DNA from 2 places in the Kaistia sp. SLG-1 genome. Region 1 is predicted to be linked to the other one. Evidence: predicted binding sites of a transcription regulator. Region 1 holds the regulator's gene; the other holds the start of a gene.
The links. The regulator PhoB, encoded in region 1, activates phosphate uptake and scavenging genes when phosphate is short. The targets are predictions, from matches to a motif close to TGTCATNNANCTGTCAT.
Positions count from the first base shown of each region.

Region 2: AC6HZP_RS06780 (TIGR00725 family protein) is a predicted target of PhoB. The motif match lies at 2,622-2,638, and genes of this name have one in related genera.

Region 1 is NZ_AP048544.1:817,000-821,481, forward strand. Features, by position in the region: gene pstA (phosphate ABC transporter permease PstA) at 1-440, shown strand, start outside; gene pstB (phosphate ABC transporter ATP-binding protein PstB) at 437-1,222, shown strand; gene phoU (phosphate signaling complex protein PhoU) at 1,248-1,964, shown strand; gene phoB (phosphate regulon transcriptional regulator PhoB) at 1,998-2,696, shown strand; gene AC6HZP_RS03690 (GcrA family cell cycle regulator) at 3,142-3,675, opposite strand; gene AC6HZP_RS03695 (aspartate aminotransferase family protein) at 4,084-4,482, shown strand, end outside.
Region 2 is NZ_AP048544.1:1,533,924-1,538,405, forward strand. Features, by position in the region: gene AC6HZP_RS06765 (ABC transporter ATP-binding protein) at 1-948, shown strand, start outside; gene AC6HZP_RS06770 (ThuA domain-containing protein) at 977-1,714, shown strand; gene AC6HZP_RS06775 (DeoR/GlpR family DNA-binding transcription regulator) at 1,822-2,607, opposite strand; gene AC6HZP_RS06780 (TIGR00725 family protein) at 2,716-3,324, shown strand; gene AC6HZP_RS06785 (ABC transporter permease) at 3,411-4,196, shown strand; gene AC6HZP_RS06790 (ABC transporter ATP-binding protein) at 4,193-4,482, shown strand, end outside.

The sequences.
Region 1 (4,482 bases):
TCTCGGCGCTCGCCGGCATGGTCGCCCTCGCCATCCTGGTGATCCCGGTCGTCGTCCGCACCACGGAAGACATGCTCAACCTGGTGCCGAACCAGCTGCGTGAAGCGGCCGCGGCGCTCGGCCTGCCGCGCTCGGTCATGATCCGCCACGTCGCCTACAAGGCCGCGATGTCCGGCATCGTCACCGGCGTGCTGCTGGCGATCGCCCGCGTCTCCGGCGAGACCGCCCCGCTGCTCTTCACGGCGCTGAACAACCAGTTCTGGAGCACCAACCTCAACGCGCCGATGTCGTCGCTGCCGGTGACCATCTTCCAGTTCGCGCTGTCGCCCTATCCGGATTGGCAGAAGCTCGCCTGGACCGGCGCCCTCCTCATCACCTTTACCGTGCTGGCACTCAACATCGTCGCCCGCGCCTTCCTCAGCCCCAAGGCTTCCAAATGACCCAGACCGCGATGAACACGGCCGGCATGGCCGAGAAGATCTCGATCCGTAATCTGAAGTTCTTCTACGGCGACAACCTGGCGCTGAAGACGATCAACCTGCCGCTCTACGAGAAGAAGGTCACGGCGTTCATCGGCCCGTCGGGCTGCGGAAAGTCGACGCTGCTGCGGGTCCTCAACCGCATGTACGACCTCTACCCGCGCCAGCGCGCCGAGGGCGAGGTGATCTTCGACGGCCAGAACGTGCTGAACCCCGACCAGGACCGCAACATGCTGCGCGCCCGCGTCGGCATGGTGTTCCAGAAGCCGACGCCGTTCCCGATGTCGATCTACGAGAACATCGCCTTCGGCATCCGCCTCTACGAGAACATCTCGCGCTCCGAGATGGACGGCCGGGTCGAGGCGGCGCTGACGCGCGGCGCGCTCTGGAACGAGGTCAAGGACAAGCTGCATTCGAGCGGCCTCAGCCTCTCGGGCGGCCAGCAGCAGCGCCTCTGCATCGCCCGCACCATCGCGGTGCGGCCGGAAGTCGTGCTGTTCGACGAGCCCTGCTCGGCGCTCGATCCGATCTCGACCGCGAAGATCGAGGAACTGATCGACGAGCTGACGACCGACTACACGATCGCCATCGTCACGCACAACATGCAGCAGGCGGCGCGCGTCTCCGACTACACCGCCTTCATGTATCTCGGCGAGCTGATCGAGTTCGACGAGACGACGAAGATCTTCACGTCGCCGAGCGACAAGCGCACCCAGGACTACATCACCGGACGCTTCGGCTGAGGCCGGGCGGACGTAGGAGCACGAGATGTCCGAACATATTGTTTCCCGCTACGACGAAGAGCTCAATGACGTCGCCCGCCGCATCGCCGAGATGGGCGGCATGGCGGAGCGCCTGGTCGACGTTGCCGTCGGTGCTCTGATCCGGGTCGACACGGCCACCGCCAAGCAGGTGATCGCCGACGACAAGAAGCTCGACGCACTGCAGCGCGAATGCGAAGAGCGCGCCATCATGATCATCGCCCGGCGCCAGCCGATGGCGATGGACCTGCGCGAAGTCATCGCGGCGCAGCGCATCGCCAGCGATCTCGAGCGCATCGGCGATCTGGCCAAGAACATCGCCAAGCGCGTCATGGCGCTCGATGGCCAGCTCCAGTCGAAGCGCTTCAACACCGGCGTCGAGCACATGGCGGAGCTGTCGCTGACCCAGCTCAAGGACGTGCTGGACGCCTATGCGAGCCGCGACGTCGACCAGGCCTATGAAGTCTGGAAGCGCGACGAAGAAATCGACGCCATGTACACGTCGCTCTTCCGCGAGCTTCTGACCTACATGATGGAAGATCCGCGCAACATCACCTTCTGCACGCATCTCCTGTTCTGCGCCAAGAACATCGAGCGCATCGGCGATCACGCCACCAACATCGCCGAGACGGTCTACTATGTCGTCACCGGCCAGGTGCTCGCCGAAGACCGCCCGAAGCAGGACGAGTCGAGCACGACTGCCGTCAACTATGAGAAGAACTGACGGTATCGTCAGCCACACCCCAGGAATTCGTGAATGACGCCACGCGTTATGATCGTCGAGGATGAGGAGGCGCTGAGCCTCCTCCTCCGTTACAATCTGGAAGCGGAAGGGTACACGGTCGAGGTCGTGCCGCGCGGCGATGACGCCGAGATGCGCCTCCTCGAAACCGTGCCCGACCTGCTGCTGCTCGACTGGATGCTGCCGGGGATCTCCGGCATCGAGCTCTGCCGCCGGCTCCGTGCCCGCGACGCCACGCGCACGCTGCCGGTGATCATGCTCACCGCCCGCGGCGAGGAGCAGGAGCGCATCCGCGGTCTCGCCACCGGCGCCGACGACTATGTCGTCAAGCCGTTCTCCGTGCCGGAGCTGATGGCGCGCGTGCGGGCGATCCTGCGCCGCTCGCGGCCCGAGGTGATCGCCACGCTGCTGCGCGCCGGCGACATCGAGCTCGATCGCGAGACGCACCGCGTCCGCCGCTCGGGGCGCGAGCTGCATCTCGGCCCGACCGAGTTCCGCCTGCTCGAATATCTGATGAAGAGCCCCGGCCGCGTGTTTTCACGCGAACAGTTGCTGGATGGGGTCTGGGGTCGTGACGTCTATGTCGACGAGCGCACCGTCGACGTCCATATCGGCCGCCTGCGCAAGGCGGTGAACCGCGGCCGCGTCAAGGATCCGATCCGCACCGTGCGCGGCTCCGGCTATTCCTTCGACGACCAGTTCGCGATGGCCTGAGGCAACCACTCCGCGTGAACCCTCCCCTTGAGGGAGGGTCGCCAGATGCGAGATAGTCCGGGGGGCTGCCGTGGCTGCCTCCGGCACGGCTTCTTCCGGGGAGGACCACCTCCTGCCTTCGCCTCCCCCTGAGGGGGAGGTCGGACCGCAGGTCCGGGAGAGGGTTTAGGGAACCCTCCGGATAGACCGTAAACCCTCACCCGCCGCACTTCGTGCGTCGACCTCTCCCTCAGGGAGAGGTGAGGGGCGAGCTTCGGATCCGCCTTCAAGAGCTAAAGAACAAGAAGCCGCGTGCGGGACAGAATCCCGGCGCGGCTTTCTGTTGTTGGCAAGGGGAGGCCGGAAAACAAATCGGCCGTGCGCCTCGATGGAGGACGGCACGGCCGGGATTGCGGCTGGTCTCGTCGGCGCGCCAGGCGCCGGAGCCAGCGTCAGGCCGGCGCGATCAGGCGCCGACGGCCTTCTTCTGGCGGCGGTCATGCACCGGCTGGTAGGCGACGCGCGAATGATATTCGCAGTAGGGAATGCCGGAGTTCGACCGCTGGCCGCAGAAATGGAAATCCTCGGTGCTCGGGTCGCCGATCGGCCATTTGCAGGTCTGTTCGGTGAGCGTGAGGATCGTGGCATGCAGGCTGATCGGCACGACGACGTCGTCCGAGCCGGCCGGGCGGGGCATGCGCCGCGGTTCCGGCACGATCTGGCCGAGCGGCTTCAGCGCGGTATTGCCCGCCACCAGCGGCCTGACAGGATTGGGGCGGCCCGTCGTTGCGGATCGGCCATTGCTGGTCGTCGCAGGCTTGCGGGCGCGAGCCACCGGCGTCGAAGCCGGCTTGGCGCGACCCGACAGGCTCAGCCGATGTACCTTGCCGATGACCGCATTGCGCGTTACGCCGCCAAGCTCCGAGGCGATCTGGCTCGCGCTCAAACCGTCGGTCCAGAGCTTCTTCAGCAACTCAACCCGTTCGTCCGTCCAAGTCATAGCGTGTCCTTGTCGGTCGGAGCGATACCCGGAATCCTGTCGCGGTCGTCGGCCAGGGGGCATGACGACTTTGAACGCGATACTTGGGTCAGGGGGAGGTACCGGCTCGATATTTCGTATCTTAACGGTTATTAAGATACTATATGGCCTGACTCGGTGACAAGAGTCGGCAGGAATCCTAGATGTGGATCCTTGCGTTTTCCCCAACTTGCGGTCTCGGCCCCGAACCGTGAGTCGGGTCAATCGCTTAGCCGCCGCCGAGGCCCCTCCGCCGCCGTTTTCATTGACACAAAACGTCACGACCGTGATATAAGGGCAACGCAAAAAGGTGCTGCCCGGCGCGTCGGCCTCGGGTGGCACTTTTGATTTTTGGCACCCATTTCCGTGGTTTCATCCGAAGGAGGGGATATGAACGCCCCCGATAGCAGCGTAAAAAAGACCTCGTCCAGCCTCTTTGACACCTTTGCGCGTGCACCGCTCGAGTTCGAGCGAGGCGAGGGGGCCTGGGTCTTTACGCGAGACGGGGACGCTTATCTCGATTTCTCCGCCGGCATCGCGGTGAACACGCTCGGCCATGCCAACCCGGTCCTTGTGCAGGCGCTGACCGAACAGGCCGGCAAGCTCTGGCACACGTCGAACCTGTTCCGGATCCCCGGCCAGGAGAAGCTCGCCGACACGCTGGTCGCCAACTCCTTCGCCGACCGCGTCTTCTTCGCCAATTCGGGCGCCGAGGCCAACGAGGCCGCGATCAAGACGGCGCGGCGCTACCACTATGTCAACGGCCAGCCCGAGCGGTTCCGCATCCTC
Region 2 (4,482 bases), 720 kb from region 1:
CTGCGGATGATCGCCGGGCTCGAAGGCATCGACAGCGGCGAGTTCCTGCTGGACGGCAAGCGCATGAACGAGATCGCGCCCGACAAGCGCGGCATCGCCATGGTGTTCCAGTCCTATGCGCTCTACCCGCATATGAGCGTCGCCGAGAACATCGGCTTCTCGCTTGATCTGAAGAAGGTGCCGAAGCCCGAGATCCGCCGCCAGGTCGAGGCGATCGCCGAGATCCTGCAGCTGACGCAATATCTCGATCGCCGGCCGGCCGCGCTTTCGGGCGGCCAGCGCCAGCGCGTCGCGATCGGGCGCGCCATCATCAAGAAGCCGTCGGTGATCCTGTTCGACGAACCGCTCTCCAACCTCGACGCGGCGCTGCGCGTGCAGATGCGGGCCGAGCTGCAGCGCCTGCATCGCGATATCGGCGCCACCGCGGTCTATGTCACGCATGATCAGGTCGAGGCGATGACCATGGCCGACCGGATCGTCGTCCTGAACGGCGGCAAGGTGGCGCAGGAAGCAGCCCCGATCACGCTCTACCACCAGCCGGAAAATGCCTTCGTCGCCACCTTCATCGGTTCGCCGCGCATGAACCTTATCCCGGTCGAGCTCAGCCGGCCCGGCAACGGCCAGATACGGCTGGCCACGCCGGAGGGATGGTCGATCGATCTGCCGGATCCGGGGCCGGCCCTGCCGGCGGGTCCCGCGCGCCTCGGCATCCGGCCGGAGCATTTGAGGCTCGCCGAGGGATCGGATCGCGATTTCGAGGCCGAGATCGCCGTCGTCGAGCGCCTCGGCGTCGAGACCTATCTGGCGGTCGGCTCGCTGGCCGATCCCATCATGGCCCGCGTCGAGGGCGACGTCTCGATCCGGCCCGGCGACCGGGTCGGATTCTCCATCGACCGCACGGCCTGCCACCTCTTTGGCGCGGACGGCCAGGCCGTCCATCGCTCCTGACTGAAGCTCCCTGGAAACTGAGGACAGCATGACGATCAAGGTTACAATCTGGAATGAAGGCCGCCACGAGCAGCTTCATCCGGAGGTCCAGAAGATCTATCCGGATCGCATCGACGGCGCGATCGCGGCCGGGCTCGCGCACGAGGATTTCGAGATCCGTCGCGGCACGCTGGACGATCCCGACGAGGGCCTGCCCGATGCGCTTCTCGAAGATACGGACGTCCTGCTTTGGTGGGGCCACATGGCGCATGACGAGGTCAGCGACGGGCTGATCGACCGGGTGCAGCAGCGCGTCCTGAAGGGCATGGGCCTGGTCGTGCTGCATTCCGGCCATCACTCGAAGCTCTTCCGCCGTCTGATGGGCACCAACGCCAATCTTTCCTGGCGTGAGATGCCCGAGGGCGACCTGGAGCGCGTCTGGGTGCTGAACCCGTCGCATCCGATCGCCGAGGGCCTGCCGCCCTTCTTCGAGATCGAGGCCTCGGAGATGTATGGCGAGCCCTTCGACATCCCGCAGCCCGACGAGCTGATCTTCGTGTCCTGGTATTCGGGCGGCGAAGTCTTCCGCAGCGGCTGCACGTTCCAGCGCGGGCGCGGGCGGATCTTCTATTTCGGCCCCGGCCACGAGACCTTCCCGATCTATCACAACGAGATGGTCCACAAGGTGATCGGCAACGGCATCCGCTGGGCGAAGCAGGCGCACACCGACGGCCGCATCCTCGCCAACTGGCACCGCGCCGAGCCGATCCACAAGCGACCTGTCTAAAGCCGGCTCACTTCTGTCTTCGGTTCCCCGATCAAGGGGAAACGGCCTGCAGCCCTCGAGCGATCCGTCGTTCGAGGGCTGTATCGTTTGGGGAGACTGGACGGCGTTCAGGCGATGAGGATCTCGAGGCCTGAGGCGGAGAATACCTCCGCCAGCCGGTCGGGCGGCGCAGCATCGCTCACGAGTTTGGCGAAGGCGCGGGGCGGCGCGATCTGGGCGATGGCGTGCCGTTCGAACTTCGACTGGTCGCCGAGCAGGATGGCATTGTTCGTCCGGCGCATCGCCGCCTGCTTCACGGCGATCTTCTCGAGATCGTAGTCCATGACGGCTCCATCGTCGTCGAAGCCGGAAAAGCCGATGAAGGCGAAATCGAAGCGGATCGTCGACAGGGTAGCGACCGTGCCGGCGCCGGCGAGCGAACCGTCCGCGCCGCGGGAGGTCCCGCCGATGACGTGAAGCTCGATATCCGGCTCGCCCGCCACGACCATCGCCGTGGCAAGACAGGTCGTGAAGATGCGGAGCCCCGTCCTGCGGCCGCGCAGCTGCTGCGCCAGCGCTTCGATGGTCGTGCCGGAATCGAGGAAGATCGTCGCGCCGTCCGGCACCAGCTCGGCCGCCTTCCTGGCGATCCGTGTCTTCGCCTCCGCCGAGCGCGACCGTTTCTCCTGGTAGCCGAGCCGGACCGTGTTGTCCGAAGGGCCGGCGCCGCCGTGGAAGCGCTGGAGAAGGCGCATCTGGTCGAGCTGGATGATGTCGCGTCGGACCGACTGCATCGACACCGAGAAGCGGTTCGCGAGCGACTCCAGCGTCGTGTAGCCCTGCTCGGCGACGATCGCGACAATCTCGGCCTGGCGGGCGGTCATGCCGTCGCTCTGCCGATCCCCGTATGTCATCTAACTTCCTTGATTGTCACAAATCTTACGTCAGATGGGAGAATAGAAGGCCAGCGGCAAGGCGCAAGCGGAAAAGGGTCGAGGCGGCAAGTGACAGTGTTGCATTGGGTGGAAGACAGCCGGAAGTTGCTTTGCGGGGATCGGGTCTTCGATCCCGCGCGTCTGGAGTGGGTCGAGACCGAGGCGTCGCAACGTTCGGGAGAAGACCTGTCGCCGACCGAGGCGCTCCTCCGCTTCGCCGAGCGAAGCGCGCTCCGCCGTGTCCCGATCGGCATCATCGGCCCGCGCGAAGCGACATCAGGCCAATGCGAATTGGCGGAAAAGCTCGGCGCCGCGCTGGCCGAGCACGGGCTGCAACTTTTGTGCGGTGGCAAGAACGGCGTCATGGAAGCCGCCTGCCGTGGGCACGCATCGGCGGGCGGGTTGCCGATCGGCATTCTGCCCGACGACGAGTGGCAAGCCGCCAATCCCTATGTCGCCATTCCCATCGCCACCGGGATCGGCCCCGCTCGCAACGCCATCATCGCCCGCGCGTGCCTCGCGCTCGTGGCGATCGGCGGCGGCGTCGGCACCCTGTCGGAAATGGCGCTGGGGCTTCAGTTCAACCGTCTCGTGCTCGCCACGAGCGAGGCGCCGCCCGTCGCCGGCGTGCCTGTTGTCGACACGGTCGAGGCGATCCTCGACCGGATTGCCGGGCGAATCTTCCAGATTCCGTAATATACCTTACGACTGTCATTTAGCTTACATACGCGGGCGGTAGAAAGCAGGGGTAACCGGGCGCCTCGACAGCAAGGAGGGCCGACTTGCCTATCGTTGCGATTGCCTATCTGATTTTTCTGGCGGCGCCCGTGCTGCTGCTGGGGCTTGGATCCTTCGGCGAGAGCTGGAGCAACACGCTCCTGCCCAGCGGATTTACCGTCCGCTGGTTCCAGGAGGTCGCAGGAGACCCGAGCTTCCGCCGCGCCTTCTTCACCAGCCTGCAGATCGTCGGCACCACCTGCGTTCTGAACCTGGTCGTCGGGCTGCCGCTCGCCTATGCGATCCAGGCGGGTGCGAAGGGCGGTGTTCGGTTTGCCGCCCGGCTGGTCACGCTGCTGCCCGTGGCCGTGCCGGAACTGGTGCTCGCCTTCGGCTTCATCCTGGTCTTTTCATCCGACGCGCTGCCGTGGCTCGGCAGTTTCTGGCTGCTCGCGGCGGGCCATCTGGTCCTGACGCTGCCCTACACGGTGACTGCGCTCGTCGCCGACATGGAGCAGCTCAACCTCGAGGAATACGAGCACGCCGCCGCGACGCTCGGCGCCTCCTTTCCGGCGCGGCTGCGCGACGTAACCTTTCCGCTGCTCCGGACTAGCCTGCTCTCCGCGATGCTGACCGCCGCCGGCCTCTCGATCGGCGAGTTCCAGCTTTCGAACCTTGTCTCGGGCTTCCTGTCGCGAACCTATCCGGTCGTGCTGCTGCAGGCCTTCTACGGGGCGACCGGCTTTGCCTGCGCGGCGACCCTGGTTCTCCTGTTCCTCGCCATCCTCGCCGCGCTCACCAGCAGCCTGACGGCCCAGTTCGCTCAAGCCAACAAGACGAAATCCGCATGACGCTCCGCTATGAAGCCGTCAACTACACCTATCCGGGAACGACGACCGGCGTGTTCGACATCTCGCTCGAGATCGGCCGGGGCGAATTGCTGGCGATCATCGGCGCGTCGGGCTCGGGCAAGTCGACCCTTTTGAAGCTGCTCGCCGGCTTCGTCATGCCGTCGAGCGGCCGGGTTCTAGTCGAGGGGAGGGACGTCAGCTCTCTCCCGCCGGAAGCGCGCCGGCTCGGCGTGGTGTTTCAGAACTACGCCCTGTTCCCGCATATGCGGCTCTGGGAGAACGTCGC